DNA from 2 places in the Bradyrhizobium sp. USDA 4501 genome. Region 2 is predicted to be linked to the other one. Evidence: riboswitches for the same ligand, from Rfam matches in the RefSeq annotation. Region 2 holds a riboswitch; the other holds the start of a gene.
The links. Region 2 has a riboswitch for ZMP and ZTP ahead of ACVWZM_RS37770 (bifunctional 5,10-methylenetetrahydrofolate dehydrogenase/5,10-methenyltetrahydrofolate cyclohydrolase). Riboswitches for the same ligand answer to the same signal wherever they lie in the genome.
Positions count from the first base shown of each region.

Region 1: linked by a shared signal. The riboswitch ahead of ACVWZM_RS39935 (serine hydroxymethyltransferase) and the one ahead of ACVWZM_RS37770 (bifunctional 5,10-methylenetetrahydrofolate dehydrogenase/5,10-methenyltetrahydrofolate cyclohydrolase) in region 2 are both predicted to bind ZMP and ZTP.

Region 1 is NZ_JBSSEX010000001.1:8,560,809-8,571,728, forward strand. It holds gene ACVWZM_RS39905 (hypothetical protein) at 1-163, opposite strand, end outside; gene ACVWZM_RS39910 (hypothetical protein) at 309-737, opposite strand; gene lexA (transcriptional repressor LexA) at 994-1,698, opposite strand; gene ACVWZM_RS39920 (molybdopterin molybdotransferase MoeA) at 1,942-3,153, opposite strand; gene ACVWZM_RS39925 (HAD family hydrolase) at 3,180-3,806, opposite strand; gene ACVWZM_RS39930 (hypothetical protein) at 4,240-4,398, opposite strand; gene ACVWZM_RS39935 (serine hydroxymethyltransferase) at 4,483-5,754, opposite strand; ZMP/ZTP riboswitch at 5,791-5,876, opposite strand; gene ACVWZM_RS39940 (YybH family protein) at 6,166-6,612, opposite strand; gene ACVWZM_RS39945 (LexA family protein) at 6,698-6,979, opposite strand; gene ACVWZM_RS39950 (IS630 family transposase) at 7,019-8,149, shown strand; gene ACVWZM_RS39955 (winged helix-turn-helix transcriptional regulator) at 8,184-8,876, opposite strand; gene ACVWZM_RS39960 (response regulator transcription factor) at 9,087-9,749, opposite strand; gene ACVWZM_RS39965 (histidine kinase) at 9,746-10,920, opposite strand, start outside.
Region 2 is NZ_JBSSEX010000001.1:8,132,585-8,143,504, reverse strand. It holds gene ACVWZM_RS37785 (hypothetical protein) at 61-354, opposite strand; gene ACVWZM_RS37780 (zinc-ribbon domain containing protein) at 565-1,152, opposite strand; gene ACVWZM_RS37775 (MaoC/PaaZ C-terminal domain-containing protein) at 1,211-1,663, opposite strand; gene ACVWZM_RS37770 (bifunctional 5,10-methylenetetrahydrofolate dehydrogenase/5,10-methenyltetrahydrofolate cyclohydrolase) at 1,793-2,656, opposite strand; ZMP/ZTP riboswitch at 2,672-2,751, opposite strand; gene ACVWZM_RS37765 (hypothetical protein) at 2,969-3,379, shown strand; gene ACVWZM_RS37760 (hypothetical protein) at 3,500-4,024, opposite strand; gene ACVWZM_RS37755 (hypothetical protein) at 4,241-4,975, opposite strand; gene ACVWZM_RS37750 (VOC family protein) at 5,135-5,518, shown strand; gene ACVWZM_RS37745 (hypothetical protein) at 5,534-5,965, opposite strand; gene ACVWZM_RS37740 (GrlR family regulatory protein) at 6,201-6,551, shown strand; gene ACVWZM_RS37735 (PAS domain S-box protein) at 6,658-9,339, opposite strand; gene ACVWZM_RS37730 (Bug family tripartite tricarboxylate transporter substrate binding protein) at 9,488-10,459, opposite strand; partial or broken gene ACVWZM_RS37725 (DMT family transporter) at 10,646-10,920, opposite strand, start outside.

The DNA of each region.
Region 1 (10,920 bases), 430 kb from region 2:
CGGGGCCGGCGTCGGGCTTCTTGACGAGAGTGAAGGAAGCCTCGGGAAATTGCTCCCAGACTTTCAGGTCGTCGGCCGTTACCGTCAGCCAACCGAACCGGAACATGTAGCGGCCCGGTTCCGTGACGCGTCCAGCCTTTTGCCATGTGACCTTATCGACCACCGCGCACGTCCTCCGTACCCGATGATGCGCCAAGGTGCCGGCCGACGCAAATCTCCTTCTGCGCCCCGGAAGCGGGAGTCCGGGGTCGCCCGAAATTGCTTAGGTCATCCGCCGCCGAACAGCTCATTCCACGGCGACGATGCGCTCAACCCAAAAACAGCGTTGCGAATGCGGAAGGCCGCCGCTCCACAACCTTCGGCTTCTGCTCGACCGGCGGATGCAGCGCCGGCAATTGCAGCACGCTGACGCGCTGTCCCTCGACCAGCTGGGTCACCAGCACATGGCTGCCGTCGGGGAATTCGACCGCATCATGATGCCGATCGGGCACGTCGGGCTCGACTTCGTTGAATACGCCGACGCGATAGTTCAGCGTCTTGGTCCAGATCCAGCGGCTGTCGTAGCGAACGTTCTCGGCGAAAGCGAGCTCGGTGCCCGGCAGCATGCAGACCGCGACAGTGGGGTCATTCTCCGAAGCAAAGCCGCGGGTCGACGTGCCGCGGAACGTCGTCGTGATCAGCGTCTCTCCGACAATGGCGGGGCGCGATGCCACGGCGTGCAGACTATAGTCACACATCGGATGGCTCCTCATTTCGAGGTAGCGACCCCTGCCTCTCCTTGAGGCATTAGGGCCTCTACCAGAGTGGACGATAGCGAACGAGCGTCTGCTCGTTTCTGGGCGATTGTACGACTGGTCCGAGATCGCTCCGATCACAAACACGCGACGCTGCGCGAGAGGTATCGGAGCGCATCGGGCAGGCCGTACGCTACACTATCATGCAAGGAACGATCCGACGTGTTGCTCGTTCCCGGCCGCCGCAAGTATTTGCAATTCAGTATTTGCGATAAAGGCCGATCAGCTTGCCCTGGATGCGGACCCGGTTCGGCGGCAGGATGCGCACTTCATAGGCGGTGTTGGCCGGCTCGAGCGCGATCGATGCGCCGCGGCGGCGGAAGCGCTTCAGGGTCGCTTCCTCCTCGTCGATCAGCGCCACCACGATGTCGCCGGTATTGGCGACGTCGTTGCGCTGGATCAGCGCCATGTCGCCGTCGAGGATGCCGGCATCGACCATCGAGTCGCCGCGTACCTCGAGCGCGTAGTGCTCGCCGGCGCCGAGCATGTCGGGCGGCACGCTGATGGTGTGGCTGCGGGTCTGCAGCGCCTCGATCGGCGTACCGGCGGCGATCCGGCCCATCACGGGGACCGCGACCGGACGGTTGCCGTCGTCCTCGGCAATCGGCGGCGTGCTGGCGCGCCGGCCGAGGGTGCCTTCGATGACGCTGGGCGTGAAGCCGCGGCGACCGTTGCCGCCGCCGGCCGAGAGTTCGGGCAGCTTGATGACCTCGATGGCGCGGGCGCGGTTCGGCAGACGGCGGATGAAGCCGCGCTCCTCCAGCGCAGTGATCAGGCGGTGGATACCGGACTTCGAGCGCAGGTCGAGCGCATCCTTCATCTCGTCGAAGGAGGGCGGTACGCCGGCCTCTTTCAGACGTTCATTGATGAAACGCAGTAGTTCGTACTGTTTGCGCGTGAGCATCTCGAGTATTCCCCCGGTTGATAGCGTCGTTCGATTCCGAGACTCTTCTGGTGGGGCCTGCAGGCCGGGCCTGACCTCAGGAGCATGTGCTCGATGCACCTGCTTCCATGCAGCTTCCCGAATGTAGACACCAGCACTCGAAACAAATCATGAACGGACACTATATGTTCGATATGTGTTCCGCAACCACTTAATTTCCGGTGAACGTGTCGGGCAACGCACAATCGGCGGGGCGCGAAAACCCTATTCGGGCAGTGTCAGGATCTCGCATTCGCTGCCTTCGACGGCCGCCGCCGCGAACGGCGGGCGCACGAGAAGTGCCCGTGCCGCAGCGAGATTCCCGAGCAACGACGAGTCCTGCTGCGTCACCGGCGTTGCGATCAACGTGCCGTCCTCGCGCGCTTCGAGCCGTGCACGCAGATAGTCCTCGCGCTGGTCGTTGGCGGCGAGGTCGCGGCCGAGCAGGGCGCTCGTGCGGCGATGATGAATCACTTTCCGGCCGCTCAGCGCCCGAATCAACGGCACCAGGAACAGGAAGGCGCAGACATAGGACGACACCGGATTGCCGGGCAGGCCGATCACCCTCATCGCGCCGAGCCGGCCATGCATCATCGGCTTGCCGGGCCGCATCGCAATCCGCCAGAACGTCATGTCGACGCCCTCGGCTTCCAGCGACCGCTTGACGAGATCGTGGTCGCCGACCGAGGCGCCGCCTGTCGTGATCAGGACATCGGCACCGGCCTCGCGCGCCCGGCGGATGCCCGCCGTGGTCGCCTCCACCGTGTCGGCGGCAACGCCGAGGTCGACGGTCTCGGCGCCCTCGGCGCGCGCCAGCGCCCGCAGCGCGTAGCCGTTGGAATAGACGATCTGGCCGGGGCCGGGCTGCGAGCCCGGCATCACCAGCTCGTCGCCGGTCGCCAGCACCGCGACCTTCGGGCGGCGGCGCACCGCAAGTCCCGGATAGTTCATGGCGGCCGCCAGCGACAGCGCGCGGTCGGACAGGCGGCTGCCGCCGACGAGCAGCACCTCGCCCTCACGGAAGTCGACCCCAGCCGGGCGGATGTGCCGCCCGACGCTGGCGGCCTCCGTGATCGTGATGTGGTCGCCGTCGACGGCGGTGTCCTCCTGGATGATCACCGCGTCGGCGCCATTGGGGATCACGCCGCCGGTGAAGATCCGCACCGCCTCGCCGGCGCCGACCGTCCGGTCGAACGGCCGGCCGGCGGCGACTTCGCCGATCACCTTGAGCCGGGCCTTTAGATCAGCCGCATCGGCGGCGCGCACCGCATAGCCGTCCATCGCCGACATCGGCTGCGGCGGCTGGGTGCGGAGCGCCGCGAGGTCGTGCGCAAGCGTGCGGTGGTAGGCGGCATCGAGCGCGACCATCTCCTCCGGCAGCGGTTCGGCGCCGGCGAGGACGGCGGACAGGGCATCGGCAACCGGCATCAGGGCCACGCTCAGAGTTCCTCAATTCCTAATCTTCAAATTCCAAGTGCGGTCAAAGCCCTTGCCACGTCATCCGTCGATGTCACGTGGATAGCATAAAGGCCGCGGGCCCGCGCACCTTCGATATTGGCGGCCAGGTCGTCGAAAAACAGGATCCGCGACGCCGGCACGCCGATGGCTTTTACCACATGATCATAGGCCTCGGCGTCGGGTTTGCGGAAGCCGATGCTCGAGGACAGGAAGACGTTGCGGAAATGGCTGAGCAGCTCGGCATGGGTGACCGAGAAATGCGCGACATGGGCCGGATTGGTGTTGGAGAAGGCGTAGAGCGGCATCCGCTTGGCGGCCGCCGCGAGCAGCGGGGCGATGCCCGGCATCTCGCCGGTGAAGATCGCGTTCCAGCCTTCGAGGAACTGGGCGTCCGTGATGTTGATGCCGAGCGTCCGGCGCAGATTCTCGAAGAAAGCCGCGTCGTCGATCCGGCCGATCTCATGATGCTTGAAACTGTCGTCGACGACAAAGCGCGTGGCGAGCTCGGCGGGCGCACACCCGGCATGCTGCGCCCAGTGCGCCATCACCTTGTCAAAGTTGATGTCGAGCACGACGCGGCCGATATCGAACAGCAGCACGTCGACGGAGTTGGGAGTGAATTGCGAGGTCATTGCATGAAACCGTGTACGAGAATTGCGGGCAGGCGGCAATGTCCTCGATTTCAGTGACCGGTGTGTGGATTGTACGTGGCGTTGCATTCATCGCGAGACTGTTCCCGCGCACACCACCGTCGTCCCGGCGAAGGCCGGGACCCACAACCACCGCATTTGATCAGGAACGGGATCGTGGCCCCAGCGTCGCACAACAATTGAGATTTGGGGTAATGGCTCCCGGCCTTCGCCGGGACGACGGCGGGTGTCGTCGCTTGTGCTTCAAACATCCGTATTCTCGCGACATGATCTGTCCGAGCCTTGCTCTTTTCACCCTATATTTTTGCTACGGGGCTTGGCTTGCCGCGTCGGCCAGTGGCACGCACGCACTAGCTTTCAGCGCACCAAGCGACTTGATGCTTGCCGGCGGCTTGACGCCCGCCGGGCGTAGCTCTCACAGCCTGGATAGCGCCAGGCCGAGGTAACCGATCAGCGCACCGGTGCTGAGAATGATGACGACGAGCGCCTGTTCCGAGCGTGCTTGCAAGGTTTTCCGGGTCACGGCGTTGGACGCTCCGTCTTCGAGATCATGCGGTCCAACGAACAGCATCAATTTCCGTTCCGGTCCTTCCCCCGGGAACCTTCACGACCTGCCGAGCTACGCGACGAATGCGGAACAGGAACGCGGCTCGGCTGCCTATGAGGGCGGCGCGATCCCCGGAACGGGGAAGGCGCGGCACATCTCGACGCTGTTCGACCTCAGTCGCTTGACGACCGCTGCATCTCCCTTCGACCGGAGGGATTCCGCAATGAGTTCGGCGATGAGGCGCATTTCGGGCTCGCCCATGCCGCGCGTGGTCGCCGCCGGCGTCCCGAGGCGAATGCCGCTCGGCTTGAGCGGCGGATGCGGATCGTCGGGAATGATCTGCTTGTTTGCGGTGATCCCAACGGCGTCGAGGATGTTCTCGGCCGCGCTGCCGTCCACGCCGACGCTGGCCACGGTATCCACGACCATCATGTGATTGTCGGTTCCGCCGGTGATCAACGTCATGCCGCGTTCCATCAACGCTTCGGCCAGGACCTTCGCGTTGCGCATGACCAGCCTTGCATAGGCATGAAAATCGGACGTCGAAGCCTTCTTCAGCGTGACCGCGGTTCCGGCCACAACGTTCATGTGCGGACCTCCCTGCAATCCCGGGAACACCGACGCGTCTATCTTGCCGGCGAACTCCCGGCGACAAAGAACGATGCCGCCACGCGGCCCGCGAAGCGTCTTGTGCGATGTCGTCGTCATCACGTCGAAACCCGCATCGAGCGGATTGCGCAAGGCGTTGCCGGCGATCAGGCCGCCGTAATGGCTGACGTCGGCCATGGTCAGTGCACCCACTTCATCGGCGATGCTCTTGAAGGACGCATAATCCAGATCGCGCGGATAAGAGCTGTAGCCGCACAGCACCAGCTTCGGGCGGACGTGCCGGGCCATGGCGCGGAGCTCATCGAAATCGATGGCGCCGCCGTTTGACGGCTGCGTCTTGTAGCGGGCGAAGTTGAAGAGCCGCCCCATGTGCGACACCGGCGCGCCATGAGTGAGATGGCCGCCGTGTGAAAGGTCCATCGCCAAGATCGTATCGCCGGGCTGCAGCAGGCCGAGATACACGGCCTGGTTCATTGGCGACCCGGACAGAGGCTGAACGTTGGCATGTTCGGCGCGGAACAGCGCGCAAGCGCGCTGGCGGGCAAGGTTCTCCATCTGGTCGGTGAATTCCTGGCCGCCGTAATAGCGACGTCCCGGATAGCCCTCGGAATACTTGTTGGTGAACACCGATCCGAGCAGCTCGAGCACCTCGGGATAGGTGTAGTTCTCCGACGGAATCAGCTCGACGCCGTCTTGCTGGCGGCGCTCTTCGCCCTCGAGCGCAAGGGCAACTTCCGAATCGTTGAGATGGAGTTCATTGCGGAATGACGGCATGGTGCGGGCTCCCTAAGACGCTGGATCATCAGCTGAACGGGTTGCCCAGGCGAACGGCGTTGAAACCCTTCGCGCTTCACCGTGGTCAATTCCACGTAAGCTCGCCAGTCGCGCGAGGGACGAATGAGCCTGCGAGGCTCATCGCGAGCAGAAGGCTATCCAATCCCCGGCGGGCTCGCAAGGGTTGGTTGCTGGCGCCGCCGCGGGCCCAGCGTTGGGCGAGATCGAACATCTGGCGACAGCCACGGCAATGGCGACCAAACCGAGGGACGTCCGGCTTACCCAATGAACCGATGTCCCGATGATCAATGCCGTCTTCGGCTGAGGGCCAATAAGGTGCATGACCATCCGTCACTTGCGGGCCGTCAGGCTTGCGGGGTGGCTGACCGTGTGGCTGTGGCACCCGCGAATCTATTCCTTGACGAAGATATGAGACTTTATCTTCCACTGCCCGTCGGGTTGGCGTTCAAGCAGTCTCACGGTGCTGCCAGAAATTGGCGCCGCCTTCTCATTTATTACTAGCGTGGCCGTGAAATGCGAGGTGGTGTAGGCGTATTTTCCCATGGGCAACACATCGAGCAGCTCAACCTTGTGATCTCTGACGCTTCTTCCCCGCCCGGCAAAGAAATTACGGATTGCCAAAGGGCCGGTGACTGGCTGCGCACCAGGCGGCATCAATCTGGCGTCAGCGGCATACAACGGTAACAGGGCATCGAAGTCTGCGTTGTTGATGGCGGCATCCCATTTGGCAGCCGCCGAGGAAAGTTCGTCGGCAGGTGGGGCTGCCCCTGCGGGACTGACGCAAGTACAAGTAAAGATCAACAACAGGGTGCATGAAAGAAGAGAAGGGCGGCTCATCTTTGCCTCCTTTAGCTGAGATGCTTAGCGCGGGAGCGCATTCGCAAACGCTATAGCCGAGGCAAGCAGAACCACTAGTGGCTCGTCACAGTGATTTTGACGGTTTGATACCGAGCCAGCTTAGGATCGGCAAGTTCTCTGGCGGCACGAGGATTTCGATGCTTCTGGGGATATCGGCTCGACGGCGAATGAGGCCGTTACGTTCGAGCGTGACGATCATCTGATGGACTGAGGGCGGGCTAACACCGAAGTGACGCTGCATGTCGGCTTCGGCGGGGGGCCGTCCGAACATGTGCGAGTAGGTATAGATGAAAGCCAGATAATGGCCCTGCTTCTCGGTAAAGCGTGCGCCTGATTTTTGACTCATGGATCGATTCGTCCGGAGCCTCCGACAGGGAGGCGAACGATGAATGTACGGTACCGGGTTGAATTGAGCCAAGCCGAGCGAGAGGAACTGACGGCGATGCTGAGCGGCGGCAAGCATGCCGCTCGCAAACTCAAGCGGGCCCAGATTTTGCTGGCGGCCGACATCGGCAGCCGCGACGAGGAGATTGTCCGGACCGTCAGAGTAAGCGCCTCCACCGTCTATCGGACCAAACGCCGCTTGGTGGAAGGCAATCTCGATCGGGCCTTGAGTGAGGAGCCGCGTCCCGGTGCGGAGCGCAAGCTGACCGGCAAGGAGGAAGCCCTGCTGGTGGCGACCGCATGCGCCAAGCCGCCCGCTGGCCGGAGGCGCTGGACGCTGGCGCTGCTGGCCGACGTGATGGTCAAGCTCACCGATCATGACAGCCTGTCGGGCGAGACCGTGCGCCGCCGGCTGGCCGATAATGACCTCAAGCCGTGGCGCAGGGACATGTGGTGCATTCCCCATGTCGATGGCGAATACGTCGCCCGCATGGAAGATGTGCTCGATCTCTACGCTGAAGCGCCTGATCCCGAGCGGCCGCTGGTCTGCTTCGACGAAACCCCCGTCCAGCTCATCGGCGAAGTGCGCCAGCCGATCCCACCCGAGCCGGGAAAGCGCGAGCGTTACGATTACGAGTACCGCCGCAACGGCACCGTCAATCTCTTTGTCGCCCTCGATCCGCATCGGGCCTGGCGTAACGTCAAAGTCACCGAACGGCGCACCGCCGTGGATTATGCTCACTGCATGCGCGAACTCGTCGATGTCCATTACCCCAAGGCCGCCTGCATCCGTGTCGTGCAGGACAATCTGTCGATCCATGCCCCCGGCGCCCTCTACCAGGCCTTTGCCCCCGCCGAGGCCCGCCGCATCCTGCGCCGCCTCGAGTTCCACTACACCCCGAAACACGCCAGTTGGCTCAATATGGTCGAGATCGAGATCGGCGTGCTCCAAGGGCAGTGTCTCGGCCGCCGGATCGACGATCCAAAACGCCTTAGAAACGAGATCGCAGCATGGGAGCGGCAGCGAAACAAAACTCGCGCCCGTATCAACTGGATGTTCACAACGGACAAAGCTCGCACCAAACTGGGGCGCGCCTATCCAGGCATACCCAAAGAGTCAAAATCACTGTGACGAGCTACTAGTCCAGAAAGTGGACTGGATATCCTCAACTGGCTGAGACTCGATCTGCGGCCGCCGGCGCCTCATCGGCATATTTGCTGCGTGGGAACCAAGTCCGCATGCTGTTCACAAGATGCCTGGGACCGTCGATCTCGATTTTGCCGAGCTCACACGCCCGTAGCAGCGGCATCTCTTCTACGAAAATCTGCACGAGCGTCAGCAGACTCGCATAGAGGCTGATATCGACCTTGAAGCCGGGGTCATCCCAGCAAAGATCGGCTTCCTCCTTCTTCACAACAAACCACCAGCGCTTTGGCCGAGCGTCCGCAATCTCGATGTACAGAACGAAGTCGCATGGAATGTGCCTTAGATCGAACGAACGGCGCATATTCCACATGAGCCGGCCCGCGTGAAGTTCGTTGGGTGTGAGCTGGCTGCGAGCCCATTTGTGGCCCCAATAGCCCATTGCATCGATAATTGGCCTGGCTTCCCTGGCTGCCTGGGTTGGATGGTACTCCCAATGCCCGTTATCGCCTGATCTGCGTGAGATTAGCCCGGCTTCTTCTAGCGTTTGCAGGCGCTTGGAGAGGAGGGTCGGCGACATCTGCGGGATGCCGCGGCGAAGCTGGTTGAAGTGGTGGGACCCCAGCAACAGTTCGCGGAGCAGGAGCGGGGTCCACCGCTCCGTGAGAATTTCCGCAGCTTTGGCTACGGGGCAAAATGATCCATAGCCTTTCATGACGAGAACTTTAGCATCACGAGGGCCACCAAGGTAGTCCAGGTTCTGAACTATGTCCCAGACGAGCCAGCATCGAGGCTGTCCTGGAGGTCTGTTACGCGATTTTCTCGAGACTCGGCCATTCGACGATGCCGGCTCGATGTTCGGTTTGCCCGGAGGCAGATGCGGCTCGATTTGCCAGTACGCGGCCTGGCTGGTGCCACCGCGGGCTCAGCGTTCGCCGAGATCGATCTGCGTGAGGATGCCTTGCCGCAGCGCGAGGCGGACCAACTCGATATCGGTGCCGACGCCGAGCTTGTCCTTGATCAGGGAATGCAGGTTCGCGACCGTCTTGGGGCTGAGGTGCAGTGCCTCGGCGATCTCCTCGGTGGTGTTTTCCGCGAGCAGCATCCGCAGCACCTCGAATTCCCGCGCGGTCAGGAGGTCGGCCGCCTTGGTCTCGCCGGCAAGGTGGCTGAGCGCGAGCTCGTGGTCGATATCCGGGCTGATCGCGATCTTGCCCGACAGCGCATCCATCACGGCGTGCACCAGCGTCTCCGGCGGGCTGGTCTTGGTGACATAGCCGCTCGCGCCGGCGCGGATCGCCTGCACGGCAAAGGCCGCGTTCTGGTGCATGGTGAACACCAGGATTTTTGCGCGCCTGTCCCACTGCCGGAGGCGGCGAATGGCCTCGATGCCGCCGATGCCGGGCATCGACAGGTCCATGATGACGAGGTCGGGCCCGGTCTCCTTGTAGAGGCGGTAGGCCTCGACACCGTCGGAGGCTTCGGCGACGACGCAGAGGCCCGGCTGCTTCTGCAGCATCGCCCGGTAGCCCTCCCGGACGACGGCGTGGTCGTCGACCAGCATGATGGTGCGCGCCGCGTGGCTCATGCCGCGCGCTCCACCGGTGCGGCCTCTCGGCTGGCCGCGACGGGAACGATGACGCGGAGCGAGGAGCCGCTGGGCTGTCCGGTCTCGAAGCTGAGCCGCCCGCCCAGCGCGGCGACCCGCTCGCGCATGCCGAGCAGGCCGAGGCCGGACCTGAGCTGGGGATCGCCTTGCGGATCGCCGGGCTGGCCGTCATCGTCGATCGCGAGCACGATCGCGCTGTCGCCGCCGCCAGGCGGCGCCTCGCGCATCTCAAGCCGCAGCATGACGCGCGTGGCGCCGGCATGCTTGGCGGCGTTGGTGAGCGCCTCCTGCACGATGCGGTAGAGATTGGCGCTGACGGAGGCGACAAGGCGCTCGAACGATCCCGATATGGTGATCTCGAACCGTGGCTGTCCGCGGCTGCGGCCGTTCCAGCCGGCGACCAGGCCCTCGAGGCTGGCCGCAAGTCCGAGTTCGTCGACATCGGGCGGGCGGAGCCGGAAGAGGGCGCCGCGCAACGTCTCCATCATGTCGGTCGCGGTCCGCGCGATGCCGTCGCATTCGGCGAGCAAAGGCGGGCAATCCGCGGCCGCGGTTTGGCGCGCCGAGGCGGCGAGCGCACGGATTGCGGCCAGCGACTGCCCGAACTCGTCATGCAGCTCACGCGCGAGGTGCCGGCGCTCCTCGTCCTGCACCAGGATCAGTTTCTGCGTCAGCGCGTTGCGGTCGGAGAGCGCGGCGGCGAGGCGCTCGGCGAGCTGGTTGAAGACATCGCCGATCGCCGACAGTTCGGCGAGATCGAACGGCGGCAGGCGCGCGGCGAGGTCGCCTGCGGCGATCCGCTCGAGCCCGTCGCGGATCTGCCGCGTCGGACGCAGCGCGCGCGCCAGCGCCGCATAGACCAGGGCGCAGAGCAGCAGCGGCAGCGCGATCATGAACACCGCCATCAGCCGGCCGGCATCGTGCCAGGCCTCGGCGGTCGGCACCGCCGGATCGATCCAGGCCACGGCCTCGCCGATGGCATTGCCGCGCGAAACCACCTGCCGCACCACCTCGCGGCAGGGATCGAACAGGCGGCGATAGAGCGCCGCGAAGGCCAGCGGCGGCGCGGCCGTGTCAGTCTGCGCGCCGCCGCAGAAGCGCTGGCTGATCTCGCCGCTATTGCTGCGAAAGGCGAGGCACAGTCCCGGCG
Region 2 (10,920 bases):
TCCCCTTGCTTGATGGCGTTTTGGTTGCGCGAACCGGTATTCACTTCGCGCTGGAACGCTTCAGTGCTTGCTGGGTTCAAGCGCGATGAGCACGCCGGTCGGCTCGGGCTCGTGCGGCCGAAGCGAGGTCAGCTCCGGATCACTCCACTCGGCGAGACTGACGACTTCGCCGGTCTGCCCCGGCATGTCGGTGGTCTGGGCCGGTTCAAGCACCTTGAGCCCGCTGGTGTCGACGAAGAATGTGTGCTCACCGAACACGCTGTTCAGTTGCGCCACGGCCGGGTGATCGTCCGGAAGCACCTGGGCATTCAGTTGCGTCATGGTCTGCTTGACTTGCGTGGAATTGAGTTTCATCCGCTGCTCCTTCTCGTTGGTTCCGGCCGCGATGGTTTCCTTGACAAGTTTCCTTGGCTGGTTCCTCCCCGCCCGCACCCCACATCGGGGGCTTCAAGGTCTCGAACCAATCAGGCAACGAAACGTTCCGCACGCGCGACGCATTGACCGCCTGCGCAGCGGTTCCCCGCGCATCAGATGTGAAGTGCGACCCTGAAGTCACGCCCATCGCTACGAGACGGGAGGCTTCTTCCTTGCGAGTCCTTCCAGATGCACGCGGCGTGCGGCGGATTTGCGCGCGCGCTCCCTGGTGCGGCAGGCCCGGCAGCGCACCGCCTTGGTGAACACGTCGCCCTTGGCGGTCTCGTACCACCATTTCTGCTGCAACGGCGTCCAGACCTCGGCAACACCGCAGTCCTTGCAGACGAAAGGCTCGGGTCGATAGGTTCCGCGCAGCACGAAGTCGGGGGTCGAATAGCTGTTCGAGGGCGCAAGCCGCGTCGTATCGACGGCAACCTCGTCGCGCGCCAGCGCAATCTTGTAGTCGCGAAGCCGTTGCCGTTCAGCGGCGCGTCGGGTCTGCATGCGGAGCCATTCCTCGGCCTTGCGCCGCCTGGCTTCGATCTCTCCGTTCGTCTGCTTGCTGCGTTTCACGGCGGCACATCCGTCTGGGTCGAATGCGTTCGGCGCATCGACGAAGCAAATACCGGGCAGCACGACCTCGTCGATGATGACGTCATTGATGCGCTGCCGTTCTGCCGCCGGCTTGTCATAATTGCCGCAACATTGCGCGACGACAAGGTCGCGTGCGGGGAACACGTAGAGGCGCTGACGGCCGTCCGAGGCGGATGACTTCGGGATGCCCCTCAGGCCGCGCCTATGCCGGCCCCTGCTCCGCCGGCCGCATGCGGATCAGCGCGTCGAGCACGAGGACAAGAACCGGGCGCTGCTCGTCGTTGACCAGCTCCGTCTTGAAGATCACGACAGCGTCGCGCCGCTCCGGCCTGATGGTGATCTTCTGGATCTGGGATTGGCCGGTGAGCGTGGCGCCGGGCCGAACTGGGCTCGGCAGGCGGATCTCGAAGCTCCGCCCGACGATCCCCGCCACCTTGGTCCAGATCGCCTCCACGACGAGCCGCTGATAGATCGCAATGGTGTTGAAGCCGCTTGCGATCAGTCCGCCGAACGGGCCTGCCGCAGCCGCGACGGGATCGGCATGGATTGGCACCGGATCATATTTGCCGGCGAACTCCAGGATCTCGGCCTCGCCGATCGTGTAGCTGCCAAGCTTGAACGTCTGGCCCTCGGTGAGATCTTCCGCATACAGCATCGCGCGCCTCCATCTGTCGCGCGACGATAGACGAATGGTGCGGGCTTTCCATTACCCCGGACGTCATGAACTTCGCGCGCGATACGCGAGCGACACCCGCCGCTCGCATATCGCCACGGGCATCCCGCGCTATTGCAGCCGGGCCGCCCTCGCCTTTGCGGCCTTCAGCGTGTTCTCCATCAGGCAGGCGATCGTCATCGGGCCGACGCCGCGCGGCACCGGCGTGATGGCGCCGGCGACCTGCACCGCCTCGTCGAACGAGACGTCGCCGCACACCGCGTAGCCGCCGTCCGGCTTCTCGACGCGCGTGGTGCCGACGTCGATGACGATGGCCTGGGGCTTGATCCAGTCGCCGCGCACGAGGCCGGCCTTGCCCACCGCACTCACCAGGATGTCGGCCTCGCGGCAGATCCTGCCGATGCCGCGGGTGTGGATATGGGTCTGCGTCACGGTCGCGTGCTCCTGCAGCAGCAACGCGGCCATCGGCTTGCCGACGATGTTGGAGCTGCCGATCACCACGGCATGGGCGCCGGTGAGGTCTGATCGGACCGACTTGATCAGCCGGAGACAGCCGAGCGGCGTGCACGGCACCAGCGCGTCATCGCCGTGAAACAGCCGGCCGGCGTTCAGGGCGTGCAGGCCGTCGACATCCTTGGCGGGATAGACCGCCGCCATCACGCGCAAGGCGTCGATATGCGCCGGCAACGGCAGCTGCACCAGGATGCCGTCGATATCGTCGCGCGCATTGAGCGCCTCTACTCCGGCAAGCAGATCGGACTCGCTGGCATCATCCGGCAGGCGTGCGACCTCGCCGCGCAGGCCGAGCCGCTCGGCCATCCTGACCTTGCTCTGCACATAGATCTGGCTCGCCGGGTCGCAACCGACCAGCACGACCGCAAGCCCCGGCGCGCGGGGCAGCCGGTCGAGTTCGCCAGCAATCTTGTCGATGACAATTTGGGCATGTGCATGCCCATCGAGAATGTTCGCCGTCATGGCACCTCCGTTTCGAAGCGGTGCCCAGGCGCGCGGCGTTCAGTCTCTGCGCTCCCCGATGGTGGTCCATCCAAGCGCCAGTCGCGCAGATGGCGTGGTCATAGCCGCCCCGCCGGGTAAAGGCAATTCACGCTCTCCCGCGGGTCGAACGGCGACGAATTGCCCTCACTTTTGCCGGTGGATCGGTGCCGGGCGGGTCACCTCTGGGGGTAGGATTCGGGCAAGACTTGCGTTAAGTCTCGGCGCTTGCCGGGCTTTTCCGATCCCCGGCGCCATCCTTCCGGTCATCACGCCATTTCGGACATTTTCGACATGAGACATATCATCCTCGCGCTGGCGCTCTTCTGCCCGGCTGCCGCGCTTGCCCAGGGCACCACGCCGGCCCCCGCCGACGCAGACAAGCCGGCGGCGGCGACCTCGCAGCCGATGGTCGGCGACAAGCCGCTGGTCCAGGTCGGCAAGAAGTCGGCCGCCAAGAAGGGCGAGAAGCCTGCCGCGCCCGGCAAGCCTCAATCGGTCGCTCAGAAGCTTCAGGCCTGTCAGGACATCGACGACGCCACCAAGGAGCGGCTGATCTGCTACGACGAGATTTTCAAGCCGCAGCCGAAGCCGAAGGCTGCCCCGGCCAAGGGCGTCAACGATTGCCGCTTCGTGAAGGAAGAGGACGAGCGGCTGACCTGCTACAACGGCTTCGCGGACAAGATTCCGCGCCTGCCGCGCTAAAGGTAGCGAGCGCCGCTCGGACGCCGTCCCGGATCCGGCCACCCGCCTGATCGCGGACATGAAAAAGCCGCCGCAAGTGTTTGCGGCGGCGGATTGATTGCCGGCTGCGGCAGCCCTTTCTTACCAGGTGCCGAAGCCGCCGAAGAAGCCCATGCGCTGCTGCTGCGCGACGCGGTAGGGCTGATACATGCCGGGCTGTGCCAGCCGCATCGGCTGCTGGGGATGGGCATGGTAGCGCGCGACCTTGCGCTTCTTCGGCGCCTGAGGCTGGGCCTGCGCCGGTTGTTCAGCCGATTTTGCCTCAGCCGCGACCTTCTGCGCATCAGCCTTCTCCGGCGGAATGAACTGGGCGAACGTATTGCGGACGCGGGCTTGCGCCGACGCATCGCCCGTAGCCGACGGGATAGCCGCGGCGACCGCGTTGACCTGCGCCGGAACAATGGTCGGCAAATTGGTGTCGTAGACCACCCGCTCGGGCAATTTCTGGGTCGACTTGATGCGCACCATGGTCTTGTCGACGCCCGGCGACGACAATCCCTGGTTCTGGCCGGCGACCACGGCCTCCTGCGGCACGATGGCATTGACGACGAAGAGCAGCGCGAGCAGCACTCCACCAACGAACAGGAAATAACGCGCCACAGGCATTTTGGTAGCTCCCCCCCGCGCAGCAGGGCGCGGTTCATCTCGGCGCGACGACATCAGTCATCGCGCGGGCGATTTCATCGTCTGCGCATGATCACCCGGACGCTGTCCGCGCTCCCGGGTCGTTCGCTAACGGCTGGTTTATTAGTTAGTTCCTGTCCGGCCGTTACGGTTCACCCGACAAGTCAATTCGCGGTCACTTTTTCGAGATGCCGGGAATTAGAGGCGGCTCGCCGTCACGACCGAACATTTCGCCTTGTTTGCGTTCACGTTGACGAACCCGACCAACATTTGCGAGTAAGTCTTGCGGCTCTTCATGGCGATGGTGTCGGAGATCAGCCGCTTGCGCTCGGTCAGCGGCCGACCGTCCCGGCGGATGAAGGCGCAGGCGATCTCGATATCCTTGACGGCGAAATCATTGGCATTGCGCAGCGTCAGGGTGACCAGCGCCTTCGAACCTAGCCCGCCGCGCCGCCACGATTGCGAGGCGATCCGCAGCTTATCCAGCGGCGACCTTTCAGCGCCGGGCCCGGACGGCTTGGCCTCCTCTGCCCCCTGTGGAGCGATGGCCACACCGACGGTGGTCGGCTCGTCCGCCGGTGCGGCAAGCGCATCCCTGGTCTGATTTGTGATTTGGGCTGGTTGCTCGCCGGTCGGGGCATTCTGCGCGGTGCGGATCATGGACGACACCGGCCAGACGTCCTGGTCCCCGGCGTCGCTCGGCTCGGGGAGCATGAACCATGCGGCGATCCCGGCGAGCGCAATCAGCGGCAGCAGCAGGCTGGCGTAGAAGCCCCCTTCACCGAGACGTCCGGCGGCCAACCTCCGAAACGACGCCAAGCCGATCCGCATCGTCGTGCCCTCACCCTGGCAGCCTGATCGGGCCGCCCCCACACAGAGAGGAAGCCGCACCGCGCGGCTTCCGGGACGGCCGCAGGTCGAGCGGCCACGCAAAAACAATCGCTGACGGCCGCAATGGTTTCATTCCCGGACGACAATCTTGGGCAGGCATAACGAGGGATGGTATCCCAGCGAACCGCTCGCTAGATTTGCGCCGCCCGAGAGCGAGTGCCGCGCACCGAACAGCGGCACGACAACAACAAGGAGATCGCGATGCCTGTCGTCACCTGGGACCACGTCCACCTGCGCAGTCCCGATCCCGAGGCCACCGCGACCTGGCTGCGCGACATTCTCGGCGGCGAGATCATCCGCGGCCCCGGCCGCATCGACGTCCAGCTCGGCGGCGCCAAGGTGTTCATTGCGGAGGTGACCCAGGGCGACGGCGTCAACGCCGCGCCGGTGACGCCCTATCAGGGGCTCGACCATTTCGGGCTCACGGTGAAGGACATCGACGCGGTCGCGGCCGAGATCAAGGCCAAGGGCGTCGAATTCTCCAAGGAGCCAACCACGATCCGTCCGGGCGTGCGGATCTGCTTCATCCGCGGCCCGCAGGGCATCTCGATCGAACTGCTCGAGCGCGACCAAAAATACGTCTGAGCCACGCGTGCGGCGCTAAGTCATGCTGCCAGGCATGAAGCAGCGGATCGTCACGCCCATGTAGCTGGGAATCGGCCAGACCATGGCGCGACCGACCCGGTTGGGCTCGGTGACCACGGCCTCGTCGGGGACATCGATCCACGCCCCGTCGAGGCGCACACGATAGTGCCCGTCCTTGGATTCCCAGTCGACATCGCTGACCGCTGTGCCGTCGGCATCCGAACAGCACGGCCCTTTGCCGCTGCGCAGGCCGTCGAACCACTCCTTCAGCGGCGAATTGGCGTAGCGGCCGTCGGGATCGCGCGCCTGCGCGATTCGCATGGCCGCGACCAACACCAGCGTTATCAGCACGAGGGATGCGATCATGTGGCCCGCATAACGGGCCGAAGTTCCATTGAGCCTGCGGGGGCGTGCCCAATGGCCGCCGGATTCAATCCAGTCAGACATGTGTTTGCTCCAGCACTCACCGGCCAGTGCAACCAGAGCTATGCATTTCGCGGGCCACTTTGATTCGCGCGTACGGTCCGCTGTCATTGCGCCGTCACACTGCCTGGCAGGAACCGAGGGTCACCCGAACGCGGGACACCCGGGAATCAACCTGCCGCATTGCACGAGGTTGCTCGCTTTGGCATAAAAAACCAACTGGCTTGCCGTGAGCGTGGCGGCCAGCAATCGGGACGTCATGAAGAATGGACTTTACTCAATTCACGTCACCCTGCTGGACGGTCGCGTCGGCAAGGGCAGCGGCGTCATTCTCTTCCGCGATGGCCAGATACTGGGCGGCGACGCCTATCTTTACTACACCGGCAGCTACACGGTGAAGGGCGATGCCTTCAAGGGCGAAATCCTTGTGCAACGCCACACGACGCCGCGCGACACCGACAACCCGCTGTTCGGCGGGCCCGCGCCCGTCGGCATCGGCGTCTCCGGCACCTTCACCGACACCCGCGGCACCATGAGCGGGACCGCGCTGGTCGGCAAGGCGAGCCTGATCTTCGGCGCCACGCTGCACAAGCTCGCGGATATCAATTAGCGGTTTGAAACTCGCTGCTAGATCCGTCACCCCCGCGCAAGGGCTTCGCCTTTGCGCGGGGATGACGGATCGAGAGCAAACGCGTGGTTGGCCACTACGCTTCGCGCTACTCCGCGGCCTGCTCCAGCGGCGCGACGCGCGGCAGGATCATCTGGATGCGTGTGCCGTTGCCCGGCGCGGAATCCAGCGAGAGCCGGCCGCCGAGCCGCGTGGTGACGATGCTGTAGACGATGTGCAGGCCGAGCCCGGTGCCGCCCTGATCGCGCCGCGTCGTGAAGAACGGATCGAAGGCGCGGCGGCGCACGTCGAGGCTCATGCCGCAGCCATTGTCGGCGAAGATCACCTCGACATTGTCGCCGCCGGCGGCGTGGACCTGGATCTCGACCTCGCCGGCCTTGCCGTCCGGGAACGCATGCGCGACCGCGTTGAGGAACAGATTGGTCAGCACCTGGCCATACGGTCCCGGATAGGAATTCATGATCAGGTTCGGCTCACAATCGACATTGAGCGTCAGATTGTGCTTGCGCAGGCCGGGCCTCAGACTCATCACCACCTGCTCGGTGAGATCGCCGAGGTCGAAGGTGCGCTGGTCCGAATAGTTGCGGTCGGCGGCGACCTGCTTGAACGACTGGATCAGCTCCGCGGCGCGGTTGAGATTGGCGACGAGTTGCGATGAGGCATCGCGCGCCGTGTTCAGGAAATCGTTGAGGCTGGAGCGGCGCAGGTCGCCGCGCTCGACCTGGGTGGCGAAATTCGCGGTCTTGCGCTCCAGCGCGGACGCCACCGTCAGGCTGATGCCGACGGGATTGTTGACCTCATGGGCGACGCCGGCCACCAGGCGGCCGAGCGCGGCGAGCTTTTCGGCCTCGATCAGCGAATTCTGGGTTTCCCGCAGATTACGCAACGCGGCCTCCGCGGAATCCCTCGCCTTGCGCATCTCCTGCTCGGAGCGCTTGCGCTCGCCGATGTCGAGCGCGACCGTGACGATGTTCTCGATATCGCCTTGCGCGTCGAGGATCGGCAGCTTGTTGACCAGCCATTGCCGCATGTTGCCGGCGACGTCCTTGTACTCCTCTTCATAGAAGCCGAGCTCGCGCCGCGCCGACAGAACGCGCTTGTCGTTCTCATCGGTCTTCGCCGCGCCATAGCGCGACATCAGCTCGCCGGTGGTCTGGCCGATCGCGTCCTGCGGCTCGATGCCGAAGATTCCCGCCATGTAGCGGTTCATCAGCACGTAGCGCAGGTCGCGGTCCTTGACGTTGATGACGGCGGGCACGGTGTCGATGACCATCTGCAACAGCCGACGGCCTTCGGCGATCGCGTCTTCGGCGCGCTTCTGGTCGGTGATGTCGCGCACCGTGCCCTCGTAGCGGATCACTTCGCCCTCGTCGTTGCGGACGACGGTCGCCGAATCGGACAGCCATAGCACGGTGCCGTCGCTCGCGCGCACCTGGTACTCGTAGTCGCGCACCGTGCCGTCGCGCTGCATCAGCTGCTGGTACTGCTCGCGCGCCGCCGGATCCACGTAGACGGTGGTGGCGATGTCGTCGATGCCCTTGATCAGGTCCTGCGGCGCGGCATAGCCCATCATCCGCGCCAGCGCCGGATTGGCGTTGAGCAGCGCGCCGCCCGGCGTCGTGACGTAGATGCCCTCGACCGACGCCTCGAACAGCTTGTGGTAGCTCTCCTCGGCGAGCCGCTGCTCGGCGAGCGCGCGCAGCGCCGCCTCGCGCGCGCTGTCGGCGTCGACCAGGGTCTGGCGGAACACTTCGGCGGCGCGCGCGATATCGCCGATCTCGTTGTCGAGGTCGGCGCCGGGAATGAACGCGCTCTTCTCGCCGCCGGCGACCTTGCGGATCGAGCCCGCGATCCTGGCGAGCGGGCGGACGGTGCGGCGAACCACCAACACCGACGCGAACAGGCCGATCAGCACACCCGCCGTGCCGAGCACGATGCTCTGCCATTTTGCTTCGGCCAGCGTCCGGGCAAAATCGCGCGACAGCACGTGGCCGCGGCGAGAGCTGAGCTCGCGGAGCAGCTCGGTGACCTTCTGGATCAACCGGCCTTCGGCGCCGAGCACCTCCTTGTCGATGTCGGCGATCTGGCCCTCGCGCACCGAGACCGCGATGATCGCCTCGGCATAATTGTCGACGGCGCCGCGCAGCGCGGGATCGGAGATGGTCATCGCCCGCATGCTCTGCGCGGCCTGCTCGGCAGCGGACGTGTTGTGCGCCAGCAATGCGGTGGCAATCCGGCTCTGGGATTGCGACAGCGCATTGGCCAGCGCCGCATCGTTGCTCGCGGCGACCGCCTTGTCGAAGGCGTCGCGCAGCGGCGGCAGCCCGGCGACCAGCTCGGCGCGGCGGCTGAGCAGCGCCGAGATGCGCTCGATGCCGTTGCGATAGGTCGCCAGCCGTTGGGTGACGCCGTCGATCATGTCCTGCTGCTCGGGCGCCAGCTTGATGCGGGTCTTTTTCAGGATCTCGCTCAGCGACTGGGCCGCCTCCGCGACCTGGACCGACTGGCTGCCCGGCTCGGTGACGAAATCGCGCGCCGCGAGCCGCAGCTCGTTCATGCGGCGGTCGATATCCTCGGCGATGTCGCCGACACTCTGCAGCCGCTGCAGCTCGGCGAAGGTCGTATCGATGTGGCGGATCGCGATCACGCTGGCGGTGGATGTGATGATGATCACAGCCAGGACCAGCAGGAAGCTGCCGAACGTGAGCTGGCCAATGGAGAGGGAGAACGCACGCGGCGCTTGCGAATTCGGCGGCAATTCAGCGGTCATGTCATCAAGGCCGGGGTCCAATGCGCCTTAATATACGGGAAATTACGGGCTTTGGGGAAACATGCTGCACGGCCCAACCCGCCGGAGGTGTGACCGGCGTCACCCCGGGCGGGTGCCGGTGACCGATTCCGGCACAGGGCGGCGGGGCTCAGTCCGGTGGGATGCCGGCCTCCTTGACCACCCTGGCCCAGAGCGCAACGTCCGCCTTGATGATATCGGCGAACTGCCTCAGCGGCGCGCTACGGGCGTCGCAACCGGCGACATCTAGCTTCTTCCGCACCTCAGCGGAGGCCAGCGCCGTCTCCAGCGCGGCGCTGATGCGTTCGACCACCGGCTGCGGCGTGCCTGCCGGCACCACGAAGCCGAACCATGGCGTCACCTGCGCTTCGGCAAAGCCCTGCTCGGCCATGGTCGGCACGTCGGGGAAATGCTTCGAGCGGCCGTCGCTGATCGCCCCGATGATCCGGATGCTGCCGGACTGCACCTGGGCCAGCGCCTGGTTGGCCGACAGGAAGCTCGAGGTGATCAGGCCGCTCGCGATATCGGGCACCATCTGCGGATAGCCGCGATAGCCGATCGCGGTGACGTCGATGCCGGCGAGCCGCTTGAACAGCTCGAAGCCGAGATGGCCGGTCGAGCCCTTGCCGGGATGGCTGTAGTTCAGCGTGCCCGGCTTGGCCTTGGCCAGCGCGACATAGTCGGCGACGGTCTTCACCGGCAGCGAGGTCGACACGATGAAGAAGTTCGGGGCGAGACAGATCTGCCCGACCGGCACGAAGTCCCTGACCGGATCCCAGCGCAGCTGCGTGTTCAGTGCCGGGCTTGCGGTGAAGAAGGTCGTCACCAATAGCCATGTGTAGCCGTCGGGAGCGGCGCGTGCGACCTCCTCGGCCGCGATCGAGCCATTGGCGCCGGATTTAGCCTCGACGACGATCGTCCCCTTCCACTGCTCCTGCATGTCCTGCGCCATGATGCGCGCGAACACGTCGGCCACGCTGCCCGGTGCGTAGGGAATGACGATGCGGATCGGCCGGTTCGGGAAGTCCTGCGCGCGCACCGTGCCGGCCATCGCCAGCAACGCCATGCATGCACCGGCAATGAGGCTGATCCGCCGCAACATCGTCCCGTTTCCCGCCCTGCGATCTCGTTGCGGGCAGCATGCAGGCATTGGCCGGCGGCAGCAAGGCGCCGGTTTCAGCGGGCGAAACTTCAGGCGGCGCGATCTTGCGCGCAGGAATCGTCATCGCGGCGATGACGTCAGGCCGTGGCGATCCTTCGCCCGGGAATCGTCATCGCGGCGATGACGTCAGGCTGTGGCGATCCTTCGTGCGGGAATCGTCATCGCGGCGACGCCGATCACAACGCAGGCGAGGCCGATCCACGCCGTCGGGCTCAGCCGTTCGCCCAGCACCGTGACGCTGAGCGCCACCCCGATCGGCACCCGCAAGTAAGCTTGCGCGGTGGTGCCGACCGAGCCGAGGGTCTGGATCAGGCGGAAGTAGATCACGAACGCGATCGCGGTCGAGAACACGGCAAGCGCCAGCAATGCGGTGAGCGATGTCGTCGACGGCGAAAGCGTCC